DNA from 4 places in the Buttiauxella sp. 3AFRM03 genome. Region 4 is predicted to be linked to each of the others. Evidence: predicted binding sites of a transcription regulator. Region 4 holds the regulator's gene; each other region holds the start of a gene.
What was found. The regulator Fur, encoded in region 4, represses iron uptake genes when iron is present. The targets are predictions, from matches to a motif close to ATAATAATGAGAACNACTATCAA.
Positions count from the first base shown of each region.

Region 1 (6,191 bases), 1.8 Mb from region 4:
GATGGGAAACGAAGGTTTTTGAAAGCGTGCAGTGTTTTATGGAAGCAGAGCCTGATGTGCAAAACCTGAACGGTTGTTTACTGCTGGATATTCGCATGCCAGGAAAGTCAGGCATTACGTTGCTTGAGAACTGGCAGCAAATGGGGAGCACTTTGCCAATCATTATGATGACGGGTCACGGCAGTATCGATCTTTGCCGTCGTGCATTTAAAAATGGCGCGTTTGAGTTTCTTACCAAGCCAGTTGATGCAGATTTGCTGATTGAAACAGTGGGGGCGGCACTCGAACAACAGAAACTCAGCCAGCAACAGCGTGAAAATCAGGCCGATTTACAGGCGAAACTGGCGACTCTTTCTGCCCGCGAGCATGAAGTGATGGCGCTTATCATGCAGGGGAAATCGAACAAAGAGATGGCTCGCGATCTTTCGTTGTCACCGCGAACCGTGGAAGCGCACCGCGCGAGTTTGTTTGCCCGGCTAGAAATAAACTCGCTGGCGAAGCTGATTAAAATCTACGGTGGTTTAAAAGGAACTACGTAAAATTACCTGGTTTACCAGGTATTCGCCCGAATGGTTTCGCATCGCACGGTTGGTTACCTTAACTCTGGTAAATTAATCACTCCGAGTTGAGGGAAGAAACCATGAAAAAATCAATCTTGTTAGCGGCTGTTCTGTTCAGTGGTGCCGCAGCAATGCCTGCATTCGCCAGCAACGTGCTGAGCGAAAAGAACCTCTCACTCGAGTTTGCCGAAAAGCTCGCACAGAGCGCAATCCAGGCCTGTAGCGCTAAAAACTACAACGTGGCGGTAACGGTTGTTGACCGCGCGGGTGTGGTGAAAATTGTTAAACGCATGGATAACGCAGGTCCGCATACTGTAGAAGCCAGCCGTATGAAAGCATACACCGCGCTGACTACCAAAAATGCCACCGGTGATGTTATGAAGAGTGCGCAGGATAACGCCGGTGCGCAGAATATGCGTGATATCCCTGGCTTCTTATTATTGGGCGGTGGAGTTCCTGTCAAAGTCGATAACCAGACTATTGGCGCTATTGGTATTGGCGGCGCACCTGGCGGGCATTTGGATCAGCAATGTGCGGTTGACGCGCTCGAAGCAAATAAATCACTGCTCAATACTTCCGCTTAATAATCCATCCATTTTGTTTAAGTTGCAGGTCTATTATATAGCCTGCAACTTAAATTATTTCAGCTATAAGTTGTATCTCACGCGCTATATAAAACAGCCTTGAATCCAGCGCACCTTGCCCATGAACTCTTTTTTTGTCAAAATAACGGCGTAAGCGTCAAATACTTTAAGTATTACACGGACGTTATTTATACAGATATGAGTTTATGGAGCTATAATGAAGTATGTACTTGCACTTATGTTGGGCGTGGTATTATCCGGTTGTACAGCTAATGACTGGGTAGATGCTGCTGGTGGCATAATGCAGGCTAAAGATAGCCATGAAAAAGACAGCAGGAATAAGCGTATAAAAGCGGCTAATAAGGCTGCAGGTTACTAATATTTAGAGAAATTCACACATCCCTCTTCTGACTGTATAGAGTGAGAAGAGGAATGATCTTTTATGATGACTTACTGGCTAAATACTCCTTTGGCTCTCGCCTGTTGGCAGGAGATATAGCCATAATGTTTGCGGTTTCCATTCTCATCGAATGCCACATAAAAAGGCATTGTCTCAGCATCTTTTTTTAGCGTGTAATTGATGCAAGTCCCATTGATTTCTGGAACATTCATCTCACTGTCTGGTTTCCCACCCGCTGCAATAACGGAGCTTTTTGTCGCATTAGTCGCGTACGTCGCTTGTACTAACGGATCATTATCAAACTTCATAAAACTGAAACTACAGGCACTTAATAAAGGCACAATTATAAAAGGTGTATAGCGCATTGAATATCCTTCCGTAGAATATAATTACCAACAAAATTAAAATTAACGAACCGATTTTTCTTGCTCGTCAAAGCCACTTTCTCATATATATTAAGCGTATGAAGGACTCAGTACAATTACCGGGCTAATGGTCACGGTATTTAACAAAATGAAGAACAGGGGATATTGTCGCTGGGCATAAAAAAGCCCCGCAGATGCGAGGCTCACGGACAGGGGAATATGTTAATCGAACACACCGTTAATGACGGAGGTCACAATGGCCATGCTTAAAGCAATAAGCACCAAATCATTACCCACCGCTTGCCATGAGCCTCATTCGACTTTCCGTTACCCTGGCCTTTGTTGCCCTGGTTACCGCTATTACCACTGTTACCGTGATTACCGCCACCATTGCCGTTGCCCGGGTTTGCATAAACGGGGGCGGCAAGGACAGTCAGAGAAATAACCGCCGCAAATGCAGTTTTGAGAGTGCGACGCTTAATCATGATGCTTATTCCTTGAGGGGAAATACACACTTTGAAAATATGATGAGGTTATAACCTTAACAATCTTATGTTTTCTTATTTTTAAATACAGTTGCATGAATGACCTAACCATCAGATTTAAGTTGAGAAAAATTTACTCAAGCTATGAGTTAGAATTGTTCACATGCCTGTCGCATTCAGTGACTTTCACGATAAGGAAGTAAGGAAAATATTATGGACATTAGCGGGTTCACACTCTGGTTAGATCGCTGGAACCTCATTCCAGATGGTACACCGTTCACAACCCATACCTCCAAACTCTTGCCTGTTGAGACAATAACAGGAGGTATGAAAGCCATGCTTAAAATCACAGATGATGCGGATGAACAATCCGGTAATGCTCTAATGTCATGGAGGGAAGGAAATGGCGCAGCACAGGTTATTGCATATGAAAATGAAGCCATTCTTCTCGCACGCGCAATGGGGGAGGCATCACTCTCCTCTATGTCCCCGGAAGGTCAGGATGCTGAGGCGTGTCGGATTTTATGCTTTACAGCAAACAGACTTCACACCACCCCAAAACGGCCTTTACCACAACTTCCGACTCTGGCTGAGTGGTTTTGTCCTCTTCAATCAGCAGCCCAGCTGTATGGAGGCATCCTGTCGCGTAGCGCTGAAATAGCAGAAGAGTTGTTATCGACTCCACAAGAGTTGGTCGTATTACATGGCGACTTACATCATGAGAACGTTCTTTATTTCGGTGCCTCAGGCTGGCTGGCCATTGATCCAAAAGGAATCATCGGTGAACGAGGTTTCGACTTTGCCAATATTTTTACCAATCCGGATCTTGGCAATCCCATACCCCGGGTTGCTACTGTCCCAGGAATATTTAAACAACGACTGAATCTGGTTAGCGAAATGGCGGGCCTTGATAGAGAGCGTCTACTCAAATGGATCATTGCGTGGTGCGGACTCTCAACAACATGGTCACTCGAGAGCAACGAGACAGCATCCATAGCATTAGAAGTTGCAGCGCTGGCAGTGTCCGAACTGAATCAGTGAACATGCAGTCTCGAGTTAAATGCCCATAGGCCACCTGTCTGGATCTTGAAACAGGAAGTGTTGAGGCTATTTTCACGTCACCAGATTAAGCAGAAATAGTTAAATTGTTGATGTTGCAGTAAATCGTTGTTTTCAGACATTTTAGGTTACCTATCGCATAAATCGGTATTCTCTATACATCTTTTACTTTCTATCACCTAATCATTCGCCCGGCATTTAAATCCTTCTCAATTCAGTGGCTTAAATAGCTCTTTTCACCACCTGCAAGACTTTCAGTAGGGTCTATCCTTAGTTAAGACGCCTAAAAATGCAGCATTTTTCGAATACCCCTGTTATCAGGATGTTGTATTGATAATAGTTATCATTAACATGGGGTGTAGGCCTTTAGGCGCCAAAACATTAAGAGGTGAACTATGGATGTGCAAACCGGTAGCTTCGATCCCAGTGAATTTGCCTGGAAGGGACTGACGTTGACCCCTGATGCGTGCTCACATATTCGCAAACTGGCAAGCCAGCAACCTGGATTTTTGGGTGTGCGTTTGGGGATTAAACAGACAGGTTGTGCAGGGTTTGGCTATGTACTGGACACCGTAAAAGAACCAAAACCCGACGATCTCCTTTTTGAAACAGACGGCGCAAAGCTGTGGGTGCCACTTTCAGCGATGCCGTTTATCGACGGGACGGAAGTCGATTATGTGCGCGAAGGATTAAACGAAATATTCAAATTCAACAACCCGAAAGCCCAGCACGAATGTGGCTGTGGTGAAAGCTTTGGGGTGTAGGCGGGATTATGTCACGTAACACTGAAACGTCTGAAGAAGTGCAAACCTGGGCGGGCAGCCATTCTTATAAAGAAGGTTTTTTCACCCAGTTAAAAACCGACGAAATGGCGCACGGCATCAACGAAGATGTGGTGCGGGCAATTTCTGCGCGGCGTAATGAGCCTGAGTGGATGCTGGAATTTCGCCTGAGCGCATATCGTGCCTGGCTTGAAATGGAAGAGCCGCACTGGCTGAAGGCCAATTACGAAAAACTTAACTATCAGGATTACAGCTATTACTCCGCGCCGTCGTGCGGGAGTTGCGACGATAACGGTGAGTCTCAACCGGGTGCGGTTCAGAAACCCGGCAGCAACGCCTATCTGACCGGTGAAGTAGAAGAGGCATTTAAACAGCTAGGTGTTCCGGTGCATGAAGGCTCGAATATCGCCATGGATGCGATTTTTGACTCCGTTTCTGTTGCCACCACTTACCGTGAAAAACTCTCTGAACAGGGGATTATTTTCTGCTCCTTTGGCGAGGCGATTCACGAATTCCCTGAGCTGGTGCAAAAGTATCTCGGCACCGTGGTTCCGAGTAACGACAACTTCTTTGCCGCACTTAACGCGGCGGTTGCCTCCGACGGCACGTTTATTTATGTGCCGAAAGGCGTACGTTGCCCGATGGAGCTTTCTACCTATTTCCGTATTAACGCCGAGAAAACTGGGCAGTTCGAACGTACCATTTTAGTCGCTGATGAAGGCAGCTACGTCAGTTATATCGAAGGGTGTTCAGCACCTGTGCGCGACAGCTATCAGCTTCACGCAGCGGTGGTGGAAGTCATCATCCATAAAGATGCTGAAGTGAAATATTCCACGGTACAAAACTGGTTCCCAGGCGATGGCAACACGGGTGGCATTCTGAATTTTGTGACCAAACGTGCGCTGTGCGAAGGGGCAAATAGCAAAATGTCCTGGACGCAATCCGAAACCGGTTCTGCTATTACCTGGAAATACCCAAGTGTCATTCTTCGTGGCGATAACTCTATTGGCGAGTTTTTCTCTGTCGCCCTGACAGCCGGGAATCAGCAGGCCGACACTGGCACCAAGATGATTCACATCGGCAAAAACACCCGCTCGACGATTATCTCGAAAGGGATCTCGGCCGGACACAGCCAGAACAGTTATCGCGGTTTAGTGAAAATCATGCCGACGGCGACCAACGCCCGTAACTTCACACAGTGCGACTCGATGCTCATCGGCCCGGACAGCGGCGCGCATACTTTCCCGTATGTTGAATGCCGCAACAACACCGCCCAGCTTGAGCACGAAGCGACCACCTCGCGCATCGGGGAAGATCAGTTGTTCTATTGCCTGCAACGCGGGATAGCCCAGGACGATGCAATTTCGATGATCGTCAACGGGTTCTGTAAAGACGTGTTCTCAGAATTGCCGCTCGAATTCGCGGTGGAAGCACAAAAACTATTAGCGATCAGTCTGGAACATAGCGTCGGTTAAGGATTAAGGGAAAATTATGCTGAGCATTAAAGATTTACAGGTAAGCGTTGAGGACAAAGAGATCCTGCGCGGTTTGAGCCTTGAAGTGAAACCGGGCGAAGTACACGCCATCATGGGGCCGAACGGCTCCGGGAAAAGCACGCTTTCCGCAACGCTTGCCGGGCGTGAAGATTACGAAGTCACTGGCGGACAGGTGCATTTCAAAGGCAAGGGTCTGCTGGAATTATCGCCGGAAGACCGTGCCGGAGAAGGCATTTTTATGGCGTTCCAGTATCCGGTAGAAATTCCGGGAGTCAGCAACCAGTTCTTCCTGCAAACCGCGCTGAATGCGGTGCGAGAGTATCGCGGCCTTGAAGAACTCGACCGTTTTGATTTTCAGGATTTGATGGAAGAGAAGATCAAACTGCTGAAAATGCCGGAAGATTTGCTGAGCCGTTCAGTGAACGTGGGTTTTTCTGGCGGTGAGAAAAAACGTAACGAT
Region 1 covers NZ_CP033076.1:5,157,875-5,164,065, forward strand. Annotated here, with positions in the region: gene D8682_RS25685 (response regulator transcription factor) at 1-539, shown strand, start outside; gene D8682_RS25690 (heme-binding protein) at 641-1,144, shown strand; gene D8682_RS26975 (hypothetical protein) at 1,362-1,523, shown strand; gene D8682_RS25695 (hypothetical protein) at 1,595-1,909, opposite strand; partial or broken gene D8682_RS25700 (hypothetical protein) at 2,206-2,394, opposite strand; gene D8682_RS25705 (aminoglycoside phosphotransferase family protein) at 2,608-3,435, shown strand; gene sufA (Fe-S cluster assembly scaffold SufA) at 3,849-4,217, shown strand; gene sufB (Fe-S cluster assembly protein SufB) at 4,226-5,710, shown strand; gene sufC (Fe-S cluster assembly ATPase SufC) at 5,727-6,191, shown strand, end outside.
Region 1: sufA (Fe-S cluster assembly scaffold SufA) is a predicted target of Fur. The motif match lies at 3,784-3,806, and genes of this name have one in related genera.

Region 2 (6,191 bases), 480 kb from region 4:
GAGAGTGCCAGAGCAGTGAGCAACTGACGACGACTCAACAAAGGATTGATTAGTTCAGGCATCAGTAAACAAAGCTCACCGGAGCGGCACCCGCAGGATGAGGCAGAATGCCCATTGGAATTCCGTAAATCTTCTCCAGCGTTGCGCTTTGCATCAGGTCAGCCGGGCTACCCTGGGCAATCATTTCACCACCGCGCAGTGCCACCAGGTGGTCGCAATAGCGAGCGGCCATATTGATATCATGCAGCACAGCAATCACCGTCAGACCGCGTTCCTGGCTCAGACGATGGATAAGCGCCAGCACGTCAACCTGATGGGCAATGTCCAGTGCCGACGTGGGTTCATCAAGCAGCAAACAGCGGCTGTCCTGCGCCACTAACATAGCAATCCACGCCCGTTGGCGCTCGCCACCAGAAAGACTATCCACCAGACGATGCGCAAAAGGTTTCAACCCCACCAGCGTAATTGCCTCTTCAACCAATTCACGGTCTGCCGCGCCGAAACGCCCCAGCGCGCCATGCCACGGATAACGACCAATCGCCACCAACTCACGCACCGTCATCCCTTCTGCCGCCGGAAGTTGCTGCGGTAAATACGCGACTTTGCGCGCAAATTCCTTGCTGCTCCAGCTATCTAACGGTTGATTGTTGAGCTGAACTTCCCCATCAGAAGGCTTTTGATGACGGCCAAGCATTTTCAGCAATGTCGATTTCCCCGAGCCATTGTGCCCAATCAGGCCGGTGACTTTGCCAACGGGAAAGGTTATCGAGAGAGGGTGAAGAAGCGTGCGACCGGGTACGCGAAAGGTAACGTCTGAGAGGCTAAACGTGGTATCGGGATGAAGGTGTTTGTCCTGCATGGTAGCCAACTTTGTTGATGGGCACGGCGAACCGTGCCCGAATACACTTAGAAGCGGAATGTAGCAGTCGCAACAACCTGGCGCTCAGCGCCCCAGAAGCAGCCATAAGTGGCGAAGCAGCTGGCAACGTATTCACGATCAAGCAGGTTGTTCACATTCACCGCCACGCTTGAACCATTCATACCGAAACGGCCGAGGTCATATTTAACCACTGCATCCAGAACCGCAGCACTACCCACTTTGAAGCTGTTAGCCGGGTCGCCGTAGCTGGAGCCGATGAAGCGACCACCGGTACCGATAGTCAGACCGGTCAGCGAGCCTTCATTGAAGGTATAATCCCCCCACAGTGAAGCCATGTGCTCTGGCACCTGCTCAGGCGTGTTGCCTTTGTAGTTGGTGTCAGTGGTGTATTCCGCATCGGTGTAGGTGTAAGAAGCCGTCACGTTGATGTTGGCATTCACCGCCGCTTTCGCTTCGAGTTCTACGCCGCGAGAACGAATTTCACCACCCTGAATGGAGGAGAAACCGTGGGAAGTGTCTGGGTCGGACATCAGGTTATCAGACTTAGTCAGTTGATAAATCGCACCAGTAATCACCACCGCCATATCCTTCGGCACATACTTCACGCCCGCTTCGTACTGACGGCCTTTAGACGGTTTGAAGGTGTTGCCGTAGAAATCTGCACCTGAGTTTGGCTCGAAAGATTCGCTGTAGCTGATGTACGGCGACACACCGTTATCGAACAGGTAGTTCAGACCCGCACGGCCAGTGAATTCGCTATCGTCACGCTCGGTGTAGTTATTCGCCTGGTAAGCGAGTGTTGACTGTTTCAGCCAGTCGTAACGGCCACCGACGGTCAGAACAAACTTGTTCCACTCAGCTTGATCCTGAATGTAGATGCCGGTCTGTTTCTGTTTGTTTTGCTGATACGGGTCTGCATCGCCAAAATCGTAGTTTTCGTACACTGGGTTATACAAATCCAGTGGCGGAGCGCTGCCGAAGGTGGCGTTCACATCGTTACGCATCTGCTGGAAATCAACACCAGTCAGCAAGGTATGTGCCACGTCACCGGTCGCAAAATTACTTTGCACTTGAGTATCAACAGCAAAGTTGTGCAGCTTTTCGTTATCCACAACAGTGCCGCGAGTCAGCATATAACCTGAAGAGTCTACGCCAGTGCCGTAAACGCTTTTCTGATTGGTTTTAGACTCAACATAACGCAGGTTCTGACGCACGGTGAAAGTGTCGTTGAACTCATGGTCAAAGGTATAACCGACCATTTTATGGGACAACGAGTAGGTGTTATTTGGAACACCTTCGTTGAAATCAGTCGGCAGATAAGAACCATCTGGCAACGGCTCAACGGTACCTTCTTTCGGCAACCAACCGTAATAACCCGTCTCTGGAGTGTCTTGCAGGTTCGCTAAGAAAGTGAAATTAGTTTTATCGTCAGGACGCCAGGTGAATGACGGAGCAATCGCATAACGTTTCTGTTTGGAGAATTGTTGCTGGTCGTCGTTAGAACGCGCCACACCAGTCAGACGATAAGAATAAACGCCTGCATCATCCAGTGAATCACTGAAGTCGAAACCGGTTTGCCACAGATTGTCAGTGCCCATCTTGAACTGAACTTCTTTCAGCGGTTCAGTGGTTGGACGCTTGCTTACCATAGTGATAATACCGCCTGGACTGCTTTTTCCGTACAGCACGGAAGTTGGGCCACGCATTAATTCCACGCGCTCAAGCATGTACGGGTCGATGATCACTTCGTTATAGAAGTCGCCCTGAAGTTTCAGGCCATCTAAATAGTTGTTCTGGTTAACCGAACCGAAACCACGAATTTTCACCGCGTCATAGGTGTCGGATGCACCACGGGTAGAAACGGTGATACCTGGCGTGTAGCCCAACGCTTCTTTCACGGAAGCTGGCTGGTGAGTATCCATCTCTTCACGAGTCACAATCGAAATAGACTGTGGAGTCTTTTCAATTGGCGTATCAGTTTTGGTCGCGGTTGCCGTGCGTTTAGCGGCAATCGTTGGAGACGGGCCCCACGCGCTTTCGTCAGCAACACTGGCGGAAACGGTGATGGTATCTTCTTTAGCTGTTGTGTTGTCTGCTGCAAAACTTGATGCACTGACACCGCTTACAGCGGCAGCAACAAAGAATGCAAGTTTGCGAATTGAGGTATTGACTGGTTGTCCAGTTCTTAAGCGCGCCATTGTATTATCTCTGATGAAGTAACGAATGATAACGAAAACGAGAATTATTATTATGCCGCAGAATAATAGACGAAACGGAAAGTGCATGGCAAGCGGATCACACCCCCTGGGGGACCAGGGGGATAAAAAATAACCATACAAAGTGCAAGGAGTGAAAAAGGACTCACAAACAGAGAAAACCAGGCAGGAATGACACATCCCGATCACGCTGTCAGCAACGTGACCGAATGGCTAATGCGAGTGGTTCAGGAAATCGCGCTTCTGTCTATCAATGAATAATGCTGTTTATTTTTTGAAGCGAGTGTTTTCCCAGCAGCGGTTTGCTCAAAAATAATAAATTTACCCACGCGAATACTCTCGCGAGAACATTCATCGTAAAAAGGGTCAAACGTACCTTCGACACATTTCCCCATAAGCCCACGATTGGACCATTTATTCATTTTCATTTTCCATTCGAGGGAGTAATGCGCTATTGGGCAAACGATTTTCGCCCATGGATCACATATTAATGTGTTCTCAATTAATTTCCGACTGCCGCGACGAGGTAGTGTGCCGACTAATACCAGACAGTGATCCACGGGATGTTGAAGGAAAATTTGTAATATAAGGATTGGGCACCCGACCTTCCGTTCAAGCTTGCTAATACGATCGGTGAGATAGCAAAAAGCGATTCGGGCATTTTCCCCACAATTGCCTGCGTTCTGCACTCCATTGCGGTAATCATTTTCAACTTTTTGGTACAGTTGCCTGGAAGATAGCTTGAGTTTGCGCTGTGCAGAAACCGCCGCGCTGCGCATCTTGTCCCCGCCAAGGGTATGCAGCCGATATTTTTGCGGATTCGTCAACATCCACTTTTCAATCATATTTTTATCTGGATAAAACTTATTAGATGATTTTAGAGATAACCTGGAACGGGTAAAAAGCATGGCTTCGGTGAGATGTGGTAATACTATTTTTTGAAATGTTTTGCTGTCCATCTGACTTTCCTGTCTTGTACTGTGAAATTTTAAGCATTCAACAAAACATTAGAGCATTCTTCACAAGAGGCAGACAGGAAATAAATAATTAAGAAAAATATATGCCACCCGTTAGATTATTATTCTAAAAGGTGGCACACAAGGACGTTCAGCAATTAATTCCCGCCGAACATATCCTTAATCCAACCGGCAACACCATCACTGGATTCAGGCTGCTGCTGAGGTTGTTGCTGCTGTTGCTGCGGCTGCTGTTGAGGCTGTTGCTGCTGCGACTGATTAAATGGATTATTGGTCTGCTCGGCCTGCTGGCTTTGCTGGCACAATCCATCCGGATTGGTCGTCCAGACAGGAAGGACGCGATCCCCACCGCCACCACACTGGAAGTAACCCGCGCTATCAACACCCATATCAACAATGTCTTCCGGTGGATTCAGCACCAGCGGAATTGGCGTCTGGTTAGCCAGATAACGTTGATACAGCGACATCGCCCCGCTCGCACCATATAGTTTGGTCGGCTGGTTGTTGTCACGTCCTACCCAGGTAATCGCCACTTCTTTGCCATCAATACCGGCAAACCAGGTATCCACATTATCGTTGGTGGTACCCGTTTTCCCTGCCAGATGCAGGTTCGGATACTTGCCACCCAACGCACGCCCGGTACCACGAGCCATAACCTGCTGCATGGTAAACAGCGTCATGTAGGCTGCCTGCGGAGGAACTGCCTGTTCCGCCTGCGGGAAGCTTTGATATAGCACGGTGCCGTCTTCCGCAATCACCGAACGCAATGCAGAAAGCGTTGCACGGTTACCGCCGCTGGCGATGGTCTGGAATGCCTGCGCCACTTCGATTGGCGTCAGGTTCAGCGCGCCCAGCAACATAGCCGGAACCGGATGCAATTGGTTCTGCGGCACGCCGAGTTTGACCCAGGTGTCGGTTACGGCTGGCAAGCCCAACGCCATCCCCAGATTTACGGTTGGCACGTTCATCGAACGCGTCAGCGCATCCACTAACATGACCTTACCGCTCTCACTGTAGCGACGGTCATCGTTTTGCGGCGACCACACTTGTCCGTTTGGCTGTTTCAGCGCGATTGGCGCATCGGTAATCCAGGTATTCAGGCGGTACGAATCCGGCTGGCTTAACGCCGTCAGATAAGTCGCTGGTTTTGCCAGAGAACCGATGGAACGACGAGCCTGCATCGCACGGTTAAAGCCGGCAAATTGCGTTTCTGCCCCGCCGACCATGGCACGAACTTCGCCGGTCGAACGGTCAACAATCACCATAGCCGCTTCGAGATCTTTGAGCTTACGAGAGGCACGCAGTACCGGAACCCCTTCGCTTACCGCTTTCTCTGCCGCATCCTGGGAAACGGAATCAAACGTGGTGAAGATCTTCACCCCAGACAGGTCTTTAACTTTGTCACCAAGCTTAGTCTGAAGCTCGTTACGCACCATCTGCATAAAAGCAGGCTGTGGCGAAATCACGCCACCGCGCGGTTGCACACCCAGAGGACGGGCGCTCAGCATGTCGTAAAGTTCCTGGTCGATCACCTTCTGCTCTTGCAGCAAGCGCAATACCAGGTTGCGACGTTCCAGCGCCAGTTTCGGGTTACGCCACGGGTTGTAAATCGACGCCCCTTTCACCATGCCCACCAGCAACGCTTGCTGGTCAAGGCTCAGCTCTTCAACCGGACGACCAAAGTAGTACAGGCTCGCCAGCGGGAAACCGCGAATTTCGTTATCGCCGCTCTGGCCGAGATACACCTCGTTCAGATACAGCTCAAGGATGCGATCTTTGCCATAACGGGCGTCCATGATCAGCGCCATGTACGCTTCGTTCGCTTTACGCCAGTAAGAGCGCTCGCTCGACAGGAACAGGTTTTTCACCAACTGTTGCGTCAGCGTACTTGCGCCCTGCACGGTGCGACCCGCGGTTAAGTTCGCCAGCATCGCACGACCGATGGAGTACAAACTGATGCCATCGTGTTCATAGAAATGGCGGTCTTCGGTAGCAATCAGCGTATCAACCAACAAATCCGGGAAGCCGGTGCGTGGGACGAAAAGACGCTGCTCACCGTTCGGTGAAGACAACATGGTGATCAAACGTGGATCCAGACGGAAGAAACCGAAGCTGCGG
Region 2 covers NZ_CP033076.1:2,082,880-2,089,070, forward strand. Annotated here, with positions in the region: gene fhuD (Fe(3+)-hydroxamate ABC transporter substrate-binding protein FhuD) at 1-62, opposite strand, end outside; gene fhuC (Fe3+-hydroxamate ABC transporter ATP-binding protein FhuC) at 62-859, opposite strand; gene fhuA (ferrichrome porin FhuA) at 907-3,078, opposite strand; gene D8682_RS11225 (hypothetical protein) at 3,324-4,055, opposite strand; gene mrcB (bifunctional glycosyl transferase/transpeptidase) at 4,211-6,191, opposite strand, start outside.
Region 2: fhuA (ferrichrome porin FhuA) is a predicted target of Fur. The motif match lies at 3,104-3,126, and genes of this name have one in related genera.

Region 3 (6,191 bases), 550 kb from region 4:
TCCTCTGCTATACCGTTTATAACTGTTACCCATGTGTCCGGTCTAAAGTGTTACCCATGTGCCCGGTTTGTACCCTAACGCTTACCCACCCTACAAAACACATTTATCACCCTTTGTCAGCAATCTGAGGCCCTGTTTTCCAACAGGGCCTTTTTTTTAGATTCGGAGTTAATGCTCAGAGGGCAGCGTCTTATTTATAAATAACCGCGGTACCGTGCAAAGTGTTTGGACCGGTGACTGAAGTAATACGGTATGAGCTTGCACCCATTTGATCTGCTTTTTCTGCCAGTTGATCTTCCAGAGAACCCAGGTTTGTCCCCCCAGTTGCCGTGATGGTACCGACTTTCTGTTGGCCATTTGGTGTTGCCTGAACTTCAACAGCGGCAAAGCTTGCGAAAGAGATTGAACTAAGAACCACAGCAGCGATGAGAGTTTTAACGTTTTTCATGATTTTTTACCTTGAGCAGATGATTTGTAAGGTCGTTAAGTTATTTACTTAACGATCGATAGGTAAATCATAAACGTGATCTTCATCACACGTCAAATTATTTTTATAACGCTCGTTAATTATTTTATAAACATACTATTTTTCATTACGATAGGATTAATTTATTTTTATCCTAAATGCCTATAGCTACTGAGTGTTATTATTTTTATAATGATCGTTCATTAAACAGACAAAGGTTAAACGGCACATATGTCATCTGATATAAGTTGCATCAAAAAAAGCCGTGGCCGTCCGAAGGTGTTTGACAGGGAAGCAGCACTCGACAAGGCCATGGCTTTGTTCTGGCAACACGGCTACGAAGCCACTTCTATGGCGCATTTAGTGGAAGCTACCGGCGCGAAAGCCCCGACGCTGTACGCCGAATTCACCAATAAAGAGGGGTTATTTCGCGCCGTGCTGGATCGTTATATCGCCCGTTTTGCGCAAAAACACGAAGCGTGTTTATTCTGCGAAGAACGCAGTCTCGAAGAGGCTCTGGAAGATTATCTGTCTCATGTTGCGAAGCTTTTCACCGACAAAGACACACCTGCGGGCTGCTTTATCATCTGTACTTCATCAGTGCTGGCGACCTCTTCGGATGATATTTCAGCCGTGATCAAAGCCCGCCATGCCATGCAGGAAGAAACGCTGATACGTTTTCTGAGCAAACGCCAGGCAAGAGGCGAGATTCCGTCTGAAAGCTGTGTCCGAAAACTGGCGAAGTATCTGTGTTGTATCGTTCAGGGGATGTCAGTCAGTGCGCGTGAAAATGCCAGTTATGAAGAGCTGTTGCAGATAGTGAATACCACGATGCGGCTGCTGCCAGAATTGAAGAAAGTTTAAACTGCGCTAAGGCGGATAACGCAAACTTATCCGCCTTAGCTAAAACACTGCTTTACCGTTGCCGCCCTTTACTCCAGTAAGCCATAAAGTTGATAGCATCATGGTTCACGCCACATTCTCCTATCAAATATCGCCGCAGCATTTTCACCACCGTCGACTCTGCCGCAACCCAGCCATAAAACGTATTGCTGGCGGTCGTGGCTTTATCCCACAGTAATTCACCTTCGGCTTCCTCATTGACCGTTTCAGCAACGCCCGCCGTTTTAGGCAGTTGTGCGTCGGTTCTGACTGCTTTTAGCAAGCACTCCCCGTGTCTCGCGTTAGAGGTTTTACGCGGCAACCAGTGAATGCTGGCAAAGCTATATGCGCTTAAATCCACACAATCGCCCTGCTCTGGCACCTCGAAAAATGCCTGTATTTGTGGTGGATTTGGCTGCGTCGCCAGCAGTTCAAGAATGCCTCGTGCCGCAGGCAATGCGGTTTCATCGGCAATAATCAGTGCCTGACGCAGGCCCTCAGGCGGCGTCCATTCATATCCACCACTGTCACCAGAATAAGCAGCATTCGGGGCGACAATTTGTATTTTGTCGCCAGCTTCAGCGGCAATCGCCCACGCAGAAGCCGGGCCTTCGGTACCATGGCTGACGAATTCAACCGTCACTTCCTGGCGCGCAGCATCGACGTGGCGCAAGGTATAAGTGCGCACAATAGGCCGCTTCTCTTTGGGCAATTCTTGCAGTAGCTGATACCACTGTGCTTGCTCTGGCAACGTTGGGATTGAACCGTCCTCTGACGGAAAAAGCATTTTGATGCGCTGATCGGGTGCATCACATTTCATGTTTGCAATGTCCGGACCGCCAAACACCAGGCTCAACAACGAAGGTGAAACTTGTGATTTATGCACTAGCTGCACATTAAACAATCGATAGCCTTGCCCCCCTGCCATTTCGACTCCTCTGCCGTCTCCGGCTACATCCACAAAAAGTAAACCACAGAAATCATGTGATTATTCATGAGATTAATTTGAGAAATACTATCAATTGAGATTGATAATGAGAACCGTTATCGGCAAAATCCAGCTCGTTCTTATTTCAAAACATTTATAAATGTTAATATTTTCCATCTAAGGAATGATGATGATGCATAAAAACGCGCGCTGGGTGCTTAACCCGTTGCTTCTGGCGATGATGGCTCCGGCTGTCGCGCAGCAAACTTCCGAAGAAAACATTCTGGTTTCTGCCAACCGTACACACCGTACTGTGGCTGAAATGGCACAGACCACCTGGGTCATAGAAGGCGCTGAGCTTGAACAGCAGATTCAGGGAGGAAAGGAGCTGAAAGACGCACTTGCACAGTTAATTCCCGGTCTGGATGTCAGCAGCCAAAGCCGCACCAACTACGGCATGAATATGCGTGGCCGCTCTATCGTGGTGTTAGTGGATGGCGTGCGCATGAACTCGTCCCGTACCGATAGCCGCCAGCTAGATTCCATTGACCCGTTTAACATCGAGCATATTGAAGTGATCTCCGGTGCGACATCACTGTATGGCGGCGGCAGTACCGGCGGCTTGATTAATATCGTGACGAAGAAAGGCCAGCCTGAAACCCAGCTGGAATTTGAAAGCGGGATTAAATCAGGTTTCAACAGTAGCAAAGATCACGACGAGCGCGTCGCAGGCGCGATTTCTGGCGGTAACGATCATGCATCAGGGCGTTTATCGGTGGCGTATCAAAAATTTGGTGGCTGGTATGACGGCAACGGCGACCAAACCCTGCTCGACAATACACAGACCGGTTTGCAGTATTCTGACCGTCTGGATGTCATGGGTACGGGCACATTAAATATTGATGAAACCCAACAGCTGCAACTGGTGACACAGTATTACAAAAGCCAGGGTGATGATGATTACGGCCTGGATTTAGGGAATAATTTCTCGGCGGTAACCGGCAATGGCAAGGCGTATGTCAGTGACCAGCTTAATTCAGACCGTATTCCTGGCACCGAGCGCCATCTCATTAGCCTGCAATATTCCAACAGCGATTTCCTCGGGCAGGAATTGGTGGGGCAGATTTATTATCGCGATGAGTCCCTGACGTTCTATCCGTTCCCGACGCTGACACGTAACACAGTCACCAGTTTCTCCGCCTCGCAACAAGATACCGATCAGTACGGTGCGAAACTGGCAATGACCAGCCAACCGCTCGACGGCTGGCAGATTACCTATGGTGTGGACGCCGATCACGAGAGCTTTACCTCGAACCAAATGTTCTTTGATTTAGCAAAAGCGAACGCCTCAGGTGGCCTGAATAACCAAAGCATTTACACCACCGGTCGCTACCCTGGCTACACCATTACTAACCTCGCGCCGTTCTTGCAAACCAGCTATGACATCAACGACCTGTTTACCGTAAGCGGCGGTGTGCGCTACCAGTGGACCGAGAATAAAGTTGATGACTTTGTTGGATTTACTCAGCAGCAAGGTATAGCGAACGGTATCGCAAAATCGGCCGATGCCATCCCTGGTGGCAGCACCGATTACGACAACGCGTTATTCAATGCTGGCTTACTGATGCACATTACCGAGCGCCAACAAGCGTGGTTCAACTTCTCGCAAGGCGTTGAATTGCCTGACCCTGGCAAATATTACGGCAACGGGACTTACCGCCTGGTTAATGGCCATTACCAGCTCGTGAACAGCGTTAACGTTGGGCAGTCTAAACTTCAGGGCATTAAGGTCGATTCTTATGAGTTAGGCTGGCGCTATACCGGTGATAGCCTGCGCAGCCAGATTGCGGCGTATTACTCGTTGTCCGATAAATCTATCGCCATCAACCGTGCAGATATGACCATCAATGTTCAGGATGATAAGCGTCGTATTTACGGTGTTGAAGGTGCGGTGGATTACTTCATTCCGGATTCAACCTGGAGCACCGGGATTAACTTCAACGTGCTGAAATCCGAAACCAAAGTTGACGGAAAATGGCAGAAATGGGACGTGATTTACGCCAGCCCATCGAAAGCCACCGCCTACGTTGGCTGGGCGCCAGATCCATGGAGCCTGCGTGTTCAAAGCCAGCAGACGTTTGATTTGACTGATGCCAGCGACAATAAAATCAACGGTTACAACACTATCGACTTTATTGGTAGCTATGCGTTACCCGTGGGTAAACTCAGCTTCAGCATCGAAAACTTACTGGATAAAGATTACACCACCGTATGGGGCCAGCGCGCACCACTGCTGTATAGCCCAACTTACGGCAGCCCATCGCTGTATGAATACAAGGGCCGTGGACGCACTTACGGTGTGAACTACTCTCTGCTGTTCTAAGGTGGTTTCTACAGGCCGGTCAAAAACCGGTCTGTTTTTACGCCCACAAACAAATTGGTACTCGACCCGAAATCGATAGTCATTTAAAACATAGGGACTCTAATTATAGGTACTATGAATATGTTGGCAGGTATCATTGGTTTAGGTTCGGTCATCGAAACCGCTTATCTTCCGGCTTTACGCCGTATGTCCCTTCCCGCTCTCGAACTTTATGGTTATGACGCTGACCCAGCGCGCCAGCTTGAGGGAATTAGCCGTTGTGATTCGCTTGATACGCTGCTGGCTAAACCGCTCGACGTGGTGCTAATCACCACTTCTTCGCTTCATCATTTACCCGTGCTCGAAAGGGTTTTGCAAAGCCGTGTTCCCGCAATCGTCGTTGAAAAGCCGGTTGCCGCCACGCTCACGCAACTTAAGAAACTCGAAACATTACTCGAGCAACCGCAAGCTGCCGCTCGTGTTCTGGCGCTGGATCACTGGATGATTCGCACTCAAGCTAGCGACTGCATTCACAACATCAGTGAAATAAGCCGCATCGAAGGTTTTTTGCAGGAACCCAGTGGGTTTAATGCCGCTGGTGAGCCTGCCGCGTTGAATTTTGCCACCGGTGAGGCGGATACCCGCCAGCTACGTCATCCTGACGGCGTGATTGTTGATATCGGCACGCATGTCCTCGCCATGATGCGCGAAACACTCTATCAGTTAGGTGGTAACCATCGGTTAGAGATTGAGTTGAGCTACGCACGTGACCGTCTGGGAAATGAGATTGCAGCAGGCGATTTTACCACCGCAGAAGGTGAAGCCCTGCTGACCGGCACCCTCAGCGATATTCCGTTCACTCTCCATCTTAATAAATATGCTGGCCCTGCGGGTGGGCAAAAAGGCATGCGTATCTATCTGCATGATGGGCGAGTCATCAATATCGACCGTGAAGGCCAGAATGAAGTGATTGAACGGACGACTGAGCACGAAACCAGGCGTCAAACCCTTGCAGGGCCGTTATATGACCGTTGTTTACATGACGTGGTGTTTGGTGAGAACAGGCTGTTTTTACGCTTACCCGAGGAGATCCCTGCTTACACTCAGCGACGGATAGCCGAAGTGACGGCGCTGCTGGAATTACAGCAGCAGTTACGTGGCCGCCATTAACAAAAAACCCATCTTTGCAGATGGGTTTACATTTTTTGGTGGATGACGCTATCGCTTATCCACCCTATGATACCGGCATGTTATCGGTTAGATTTTAGTCAAAACCAACTGGCCATTGTTATCCAGCGGGATCTGGTTGCCAGGGTCTTTATCCATGCGGATTTTCCCTTGCTGATCGCCGATGCGGTATGTGACGTCATAACCGAGCATTTTTTCTGACTTGTCGTACACGGTTTTACATTTTTGCTGTGTCGTGGTGTAGGTGTCGCGGTCCTGCATATTGCCTTGCACCTGGTTACCTGCGTAACCCCCACCTAATGCGCCCACCACTGTGGCAACATCTTTACCGCGTCCGCCGCCAAACTGATGACCAATCACGCCAC
Region 3 covers NZ_CP033076.1:1,054,460-1,060,650, forward strand. Annotated here, with positions in the region: gene bhsA (multiple stress resistance protein BhsA) at 191-448, opposite strand; gene D8682_RS06455 (TetR/AcrR family transcriptional regulator) at 698-1,330, shown strand; gene D8682_RS06460 (siderophore-interacting protein) at 1,383-2,276, opposite strand; gene iutA (ferric aerobactin receptor IutA) at 2,470-4,659, shown strand; gene D8682_RS06470 (Gfo/Idh/MocA family oxidoreductase) at 4,780-5,808, shown strand; gene D8682_RS06475 (glycine zipper 2TM domain-containing protein) at 5,896-6,191, opposite strand, start outside.
Region 3: D8682_RS06460 (siderophore-interacting protein) is a predicted target of Fur. The motif match lies at 2,377-2,399, and genes of this name have one in related genera.

Region 4 (6,191 bases):
CTAATCCACGGCCTTTTTGGTAGCCTTGATAACCTGGGCGTGTTGGCCCGCGACCTCGGGCAAAATCATACGTTGCTGCAAATCGATCTGCGCAACCATGGTTTATCGCCCCGTAGCTCTGAAATGAACTATGCCGCGATGGCGCAGGATGTGGTTGAAACGCTCGAAGAATATGGCTTTGAAAAAGCAATCATTATCGGCCATTCCATGGGCGGTAAAGTTGCGATGGCTCTGACAGCTATTGCACCTGAGCGCATTGATAAACTGGTGCTGATTGACATTGCACCGGTGGATTATCAGGTACGCCGTCACGATGAAATTTTCGCGGCTATTAATGCAGTCAGTAGTAGTGGAGCGAAAACACGTCAACAAGCCGCTATGGTGATGCGTGAGCATCTGAACGAAGAAGGTGTGATTCAATTCTTGCTGAAGTCATTTGCTGACGGCGAGTGGAAGTTTAATGTTCCGGTATTGTGGGAACAGTACGAGAATATTGTCGGCTGGCAAGCTATCCCAACCTGGAATGAACCGGCACTGTTTATCCGTGGTGGTGCATCGCCTTATGTTGACGAATCACACCGCGAAACGCTGCTTGCGCAATTCCCTCAGGCGCGCGCTCATGTGGTTGCCGGTGCCGGACACTGGGTTCACGCCGAAAAACCTGATGCTGTTTTGCGCGCAATCCACCGTTTTATCGACGCAAGTACAGCAAACTGATTAAAAACAAACCGACTGGCTGTTAGATGCAGCTAACGCGTTGGCGCGCAAGCCATGCTGATGTATGATTGCGCGCTAAAATGCGCCAGAGCACCCCGCTCCGTGCCACCTGAATTCCCTGTCAGTAGTCTAATCATGGCAAAAGAACAAACGGACCGTACTACATTAGATCTGTTCGCGGACGAGCGTCGCCCCGGGCGGCCAAAAACTAATCCGCTGACGCGTGATGAGCAACTGCGTATCAACAAACGCAACCAGCTCAAGCGCGATAAAGTACGCGGCCTGAAGCGAGTGGAACTGAAGCTCAATAACGATGCAGTAGATGCACTAAATCATCTGGCTGAAGCGCGCAATATCAGTCGTAGTGAGTTGATTGAAGAGATTCTACTCGCGCAACTGAAGCAGCATCTCAGTTAGTTGAAAGGCTATATGCCCGGAATACGATGTTGCAGTCTGTGCACAACAGGCTGATAGCAGTTTCCGCACCGCAATGTGTTCTGCTATGATTGCCCTATCTGTGGCCAATTAGCAGCCACCATACCATTAAGTATCAAGAGGTTATTTTACTCATGGCAATCGTAGGCATTTTTTTCGGCAGCGACACTGGTAACACCGAAAATATCGCGAAGATGATTCAAAAACAGCTCGGTAAAGACGTTGCTGAGGTGCATGACATTGCTAAGAGCAGCAAAGAAGACCTGGAAGGCTTCGATATTCTGCTTCTCGGCATTCCAACGTGGTATTACGGTGAAGCGCAATGCGACTGGGATGACTTCTTCCCGACTCTGGAAGAAGTTGATTTCAACGGCAAACTGGTCGCCCTGTTCGGCTGTGGTGACCAGGAAGACTATGCAGAATACTTCTGTGACGCATTGGGCACTATCCGTGACATCATTGAGCCACGCGGTGCTGCTATCGTCGGTCACTGGCCAACGGCGGGCTACCATTTTGAAGCCTCTAAAGGTCTGGCTGACGACGATCACTTTGTCGGTCTGGCTATCGATGAAGATCGTCAACCAGAACTGACTGCTGAACGCGTTCAGAAATGGGTCAAACAAGTTTCTGACGAGCTGAACCTGGCAGATATCATCAACGCCTGATTCTGGATGTGACGCAGCTTTTAAACGGGTTGCGTCACATTGATAGATTATTCCGATTAAAATAATCGCTACAAATTTTTAACTTTTCGGTTTGTCCCTGTACAATGACCCCCTGGCTAAATAGCTAACAAGGCAATTAAATCGCGACTCAGCCGCCATTTTTTAGCTTGATTATGAATAATACTTGCGGTTTCCATTTAGAATCTGCAGTTCTATAATGAGACGCATTCATCTTAACGCTCACCCTGAGTCCGAGCGATCCGTTAAGCAACAGGACAATTTCCGCATGACTGACAATAATACCGCATTGAAGAAGGCCGGCCTGAAAGTCACGCTTCCGCGATTAAAAATCCTTGAAGTGCTACAGGGTCCGGTGAACCATCATGTCAGTGCGGAAGACTTATACAAACGTCTGATTGATATGGGCGAAGAAATTGGTCTCGCCACAGTTTATCGTGTACTAAACCAGTTTGATGATGCAGGCATTGTCACTCGTCACAACTTCGAAGGCGGCAAATCCGTATTCGAGTTAACTCAACAACATCACCACGACCACCTGATTTGCCTGGACTGCGGCAAAGTTATTGAGTTCAGTGATGATTCAATTGAATCTCGTCAGCGTGAAATCGCATCACGCCATGGCATCCGTCTGACCAACCACAGCCTGTACCTTTACGGTCACTGCGCTGAAGGTGATTGCCGTACCGACGAGAATGCACACGAAATCAGCGAAAAGTAATCCGCATATCTGACATTCTGAACCAGATGTCAGGTATAAAAAAACCGGTGAGGAAGCTCACCGGTTTTTTTATTGCCTGAATTCACAGATTACTTGTTGTTCGCACGAATCTCTTGCCAGATTTTATCGCACTTGGCTTTTACCGCCTGGTCGTTACCAGTACGAGTGGCCTGAATACAGTTTTGATAATCCAGGGTGCGCACCGTTTCTTTCTTCGCAAATTCCTGGTGTTCCTTTTCCTGACCCAGCACGTTTAACACGCTCTGACAGGCCTGAATTTTATCAGGATTCCCTTCTGCGGTATTGATACAGGCGCTATAGGCTTGTTTCAGTTTTGTATCTTCCGGTGCCGTTTTAGAGGGTTGTGCGCAGGCGCTCAAACCTAAAGCCATGACCGTAACCAAAATGATTTTTTTCATGCTCGATATCCTTTATAAAACCGGGCGCTTTCACGCCCGGAATCGAATCAGAAGATGGTGAACGGTGCGATGACGATGAATTTCACGTCACGCTCATCCTGGAAGATGTTGCCGTAACCACCGCCCCAGCTTGGGATGTCGGAGTGGTTGTCGTATTGAGTGAAGTGCAGTTTGAACAGAGTGCCTTTCGCGCGCCCATCCTGAATGGTGTACAACGCATCAAGGCTGTACGCCGATTCTTTCAGGCGATTGTCAGCATCGTAGTAACCGTCAGTGGTTGGTTTAGAGCTTGGTTTTGCATCCCATGCGTAAACATACGAAGCACCTACAGCCCAACCAGCCAGATCCCAATTGCTCAGGTCATACATGGCACCCGCGAAGATGGCTTTTTCACCATTGGCGTTGAAGTCAGAACGGTTATCCCACCAGATATCCAGACGACCGTTTGACGATGCGTAAGTTGGGGTCATACGTTGCAGGAAGTAGCCCTGCTGGCCATCAGCCTTGACCATGGTACCTTCGAGCCGCAGGTCAACCTGGCCCACTTTGTAGCCGAATGTCAGAGCCTGCAACCATGCGGTGCCGTCATACAGATCGTTAACGCTGCCATCAGAGACTTTGTCACGCGAACCGTAGAACTGGTAGCTGGTAGACAATGGGCTGCCAGCTACATCAAATTTGTAGCTTGCTTTAGTGAAGTATTGGTCGATATACCCTTCTGCCTGACCGAATGCCGCTTCAAGAATCAGATCATTTTTGAAGTCATACTTCGCGCCCAGCGAGTGCAGATACTCAACTTTGGTGTTCTTATCGTTCTGATAGAACTTGTCCATCTCCAGGTGCCACGGAGCTTTATACTCATTGGTCCACATGTAGGAGAAGCTCAGAGCACCAGCATCGGCATAATCAAAGTTTGCCCCGGCTTCAGCGCCCTGGTAAGTACCAGGCATGAAGCTCCAGTGTGGCGCTAATAAAGATTGCCCTGTTGGCTGGATGTAACCCGCACGGGCCCAAACCGGGCCGTATTTGAATTTAGCTGCGGCTTTATAAAGGCTTATACCGCTCTTATCGCCGGAATAATCTTCATCGTAAGCTTTGTTTGAAGAGGAAAATGCGATTTCATTCGGGTGGCCGCTGTCGCCATTTTCTGCCATTTCGATAGCAGTAAAGGCGGCGATATCCAGACCAAACATGTCAGCAGCATAACCGGACTGGAAGTCCAGATTGGCGTTCCAGGTAGCGTGAGAAAGGTTAGTTTCATATTTATCTGTCGTAACATCTTTACGGTCACGTTCACGCTGCCAGTAATAAACACCACCGGTCAGTGTTGAATCATCAAAAAAACCTGCTGCACTTGCCTGAGGGATAACAACCAGTCCAGAAAGAGCCGTGACGCCTGCAATAGCAAGGGCCAGCGCACTACGTTTGCCACTAAACGTACGCATATAAAATTCCTCTTTGACGTATAAATAATCGCCGGACGTTAAAAGACGTCAGATAGCGAAAAAAGTAAAAATGCCTAACGGCTAAAGCGGTTATAAATATTTTCCCGCATTTACTGCTCCCCATAAGACTATTTTTCGCGACGCGAATTATCAACGACTTTGTAAGAGTTCATTCCGATATTATGACAGAGAGCACATAATTCATGAGTATTTGTAACAAAAATCAACTGTGGAATTTTATGTTTATAAATCAACAAATATTGATATAAACCACCATATGAGAGCGCTCACATGATAAAAGAAAGGATTTATTATGTTCCGAGATTGACCAGCCAGAGAATTCCCAGGGAAATATAAATAACATTAATTCGCATCGCGAATGTAAGTAAATATTTAATCCTGTGATTATTAAGCAAAAAAAAACGCCGCGATTTGCGGCGTCTTTGTTACATATTGACTGCGTGTATAACTAATTACTCGCCTATTTTGGCCCAGGTATCACGCAAACCAACGGTGCGGTTAAACACCAGTTTTTCCGCAGTTGCCAGACGGCTATCAAGGCAGAAATAACCTTCACGCTCGAACTGATACGCTTTGCCTTTCTCAGCATTTTGCAGGCTTGGTTCGACGAAACCTTGCTTAATCACCAGAGACTCTGGGTTGATCGTTGCCAGGAAATCTTCCGCCGCACCTGGGTTAGCCACGCTGAACAGACGGTCGTAAAGGCGAATTTCAACTGGCAAGGCGTGTTCAGCACTTACCCAATGAATAACGCCTTTTACTTTACGGCCATCAGCCGGGTCTTTACTTAATGTGTCCGGATCGTAGGAACAATGCAGCACGGTGATATTCCCGGCTTCATCTTTCTCAACACGATCGGCTTTAATCACATAAGCATTACGCAGGCGGACTTCTTTGCCCAACACCAGACGCTTGTACTGCTTATTCGCTTCTTCGCGGAAGTCAGCACGATCAATGTAAATCTCACGGCTGAACGGCACCTGGCGGCTACCCATTTCTGGCTTGTTCGGATGGTTTGGCATGGTGACCATTTCCACTTCGCCCTGCGGGAAGTTTTCAATAATCACTTTCACCGGATCGAGCACTGCCATCGCGCGCGGGGCGTTTTCGTTCAGGTCATCACGAATACATGATTCCAAAGCAGCCATTTCAACGGTGTTGTCTTGTTTGGTCACGCCAATACGCTTACAGAACTCACGAATAGAACCGGCAGTGTAACCACGACGACGCAGGCCAGAAATGGTTGGCATACGTGGGTCATCCCACCCTTCCACTACTTTCTCAGTCACCAGCAGGTTCAGCTTACGCTTAGACATGATGGAGTATTCGAGATTCAGGCGAGAGAACTCGTACTGACGCGGGTGCACAGGAATAGTGATGTTATCCAGCACCCAATCGTACAGACGACGGTTGTCCTGGAACTCCAGCGTACATAAAGAGTGAGTAATACCTTCCAGCGCATCGGAAATGCAGTGCGTGAAGTCGTACATCGGATAGATGCACCACTTGGTACCAGTCTGATGGTGTTCAGCAAATTTGATGCGGTAAATAACCGGATCGCGCATCACGATAAATGGTGATGCCATGTCGATTTTCGCACGCAGGCACGCAGTGCCTTCAGCAAATTCACCGTTACGCATTTTCTCGAACAGCGCGAGGTTTTCCTCGACGCTACGATCGCGGTATGGGCTATTTTTCCCAGGTGCGGTCAATGAGCCGCGATATTCACGGATCTGCTCTGGAGTCAGTT
Region 4 covers NZ_CP033076.1:1,604,461-1,610,651, forward strand. Annotated here, with positions in the region: gene ybfF (esterase) at 1-717, shown strand, start outside; gene ybfE (LexA regulated protein) at 853-1,134, shown strand; gene fldA (flavodoxin FldA) at 1,287-1,817, shown strand; gene fur (ferric iron uptake transcriptional regulator) at 2,104-2,556, shown strand; gene chiQ (ChiQ/YbfN family lipoprotein) at 2,646-2,975, opposite strand; gene chiP (chitoporin) at 3,023-4,420, opposite strand; gene glnS (glutamine--tRNA ligase) at 4,894-6,191, opposite strand, start outside.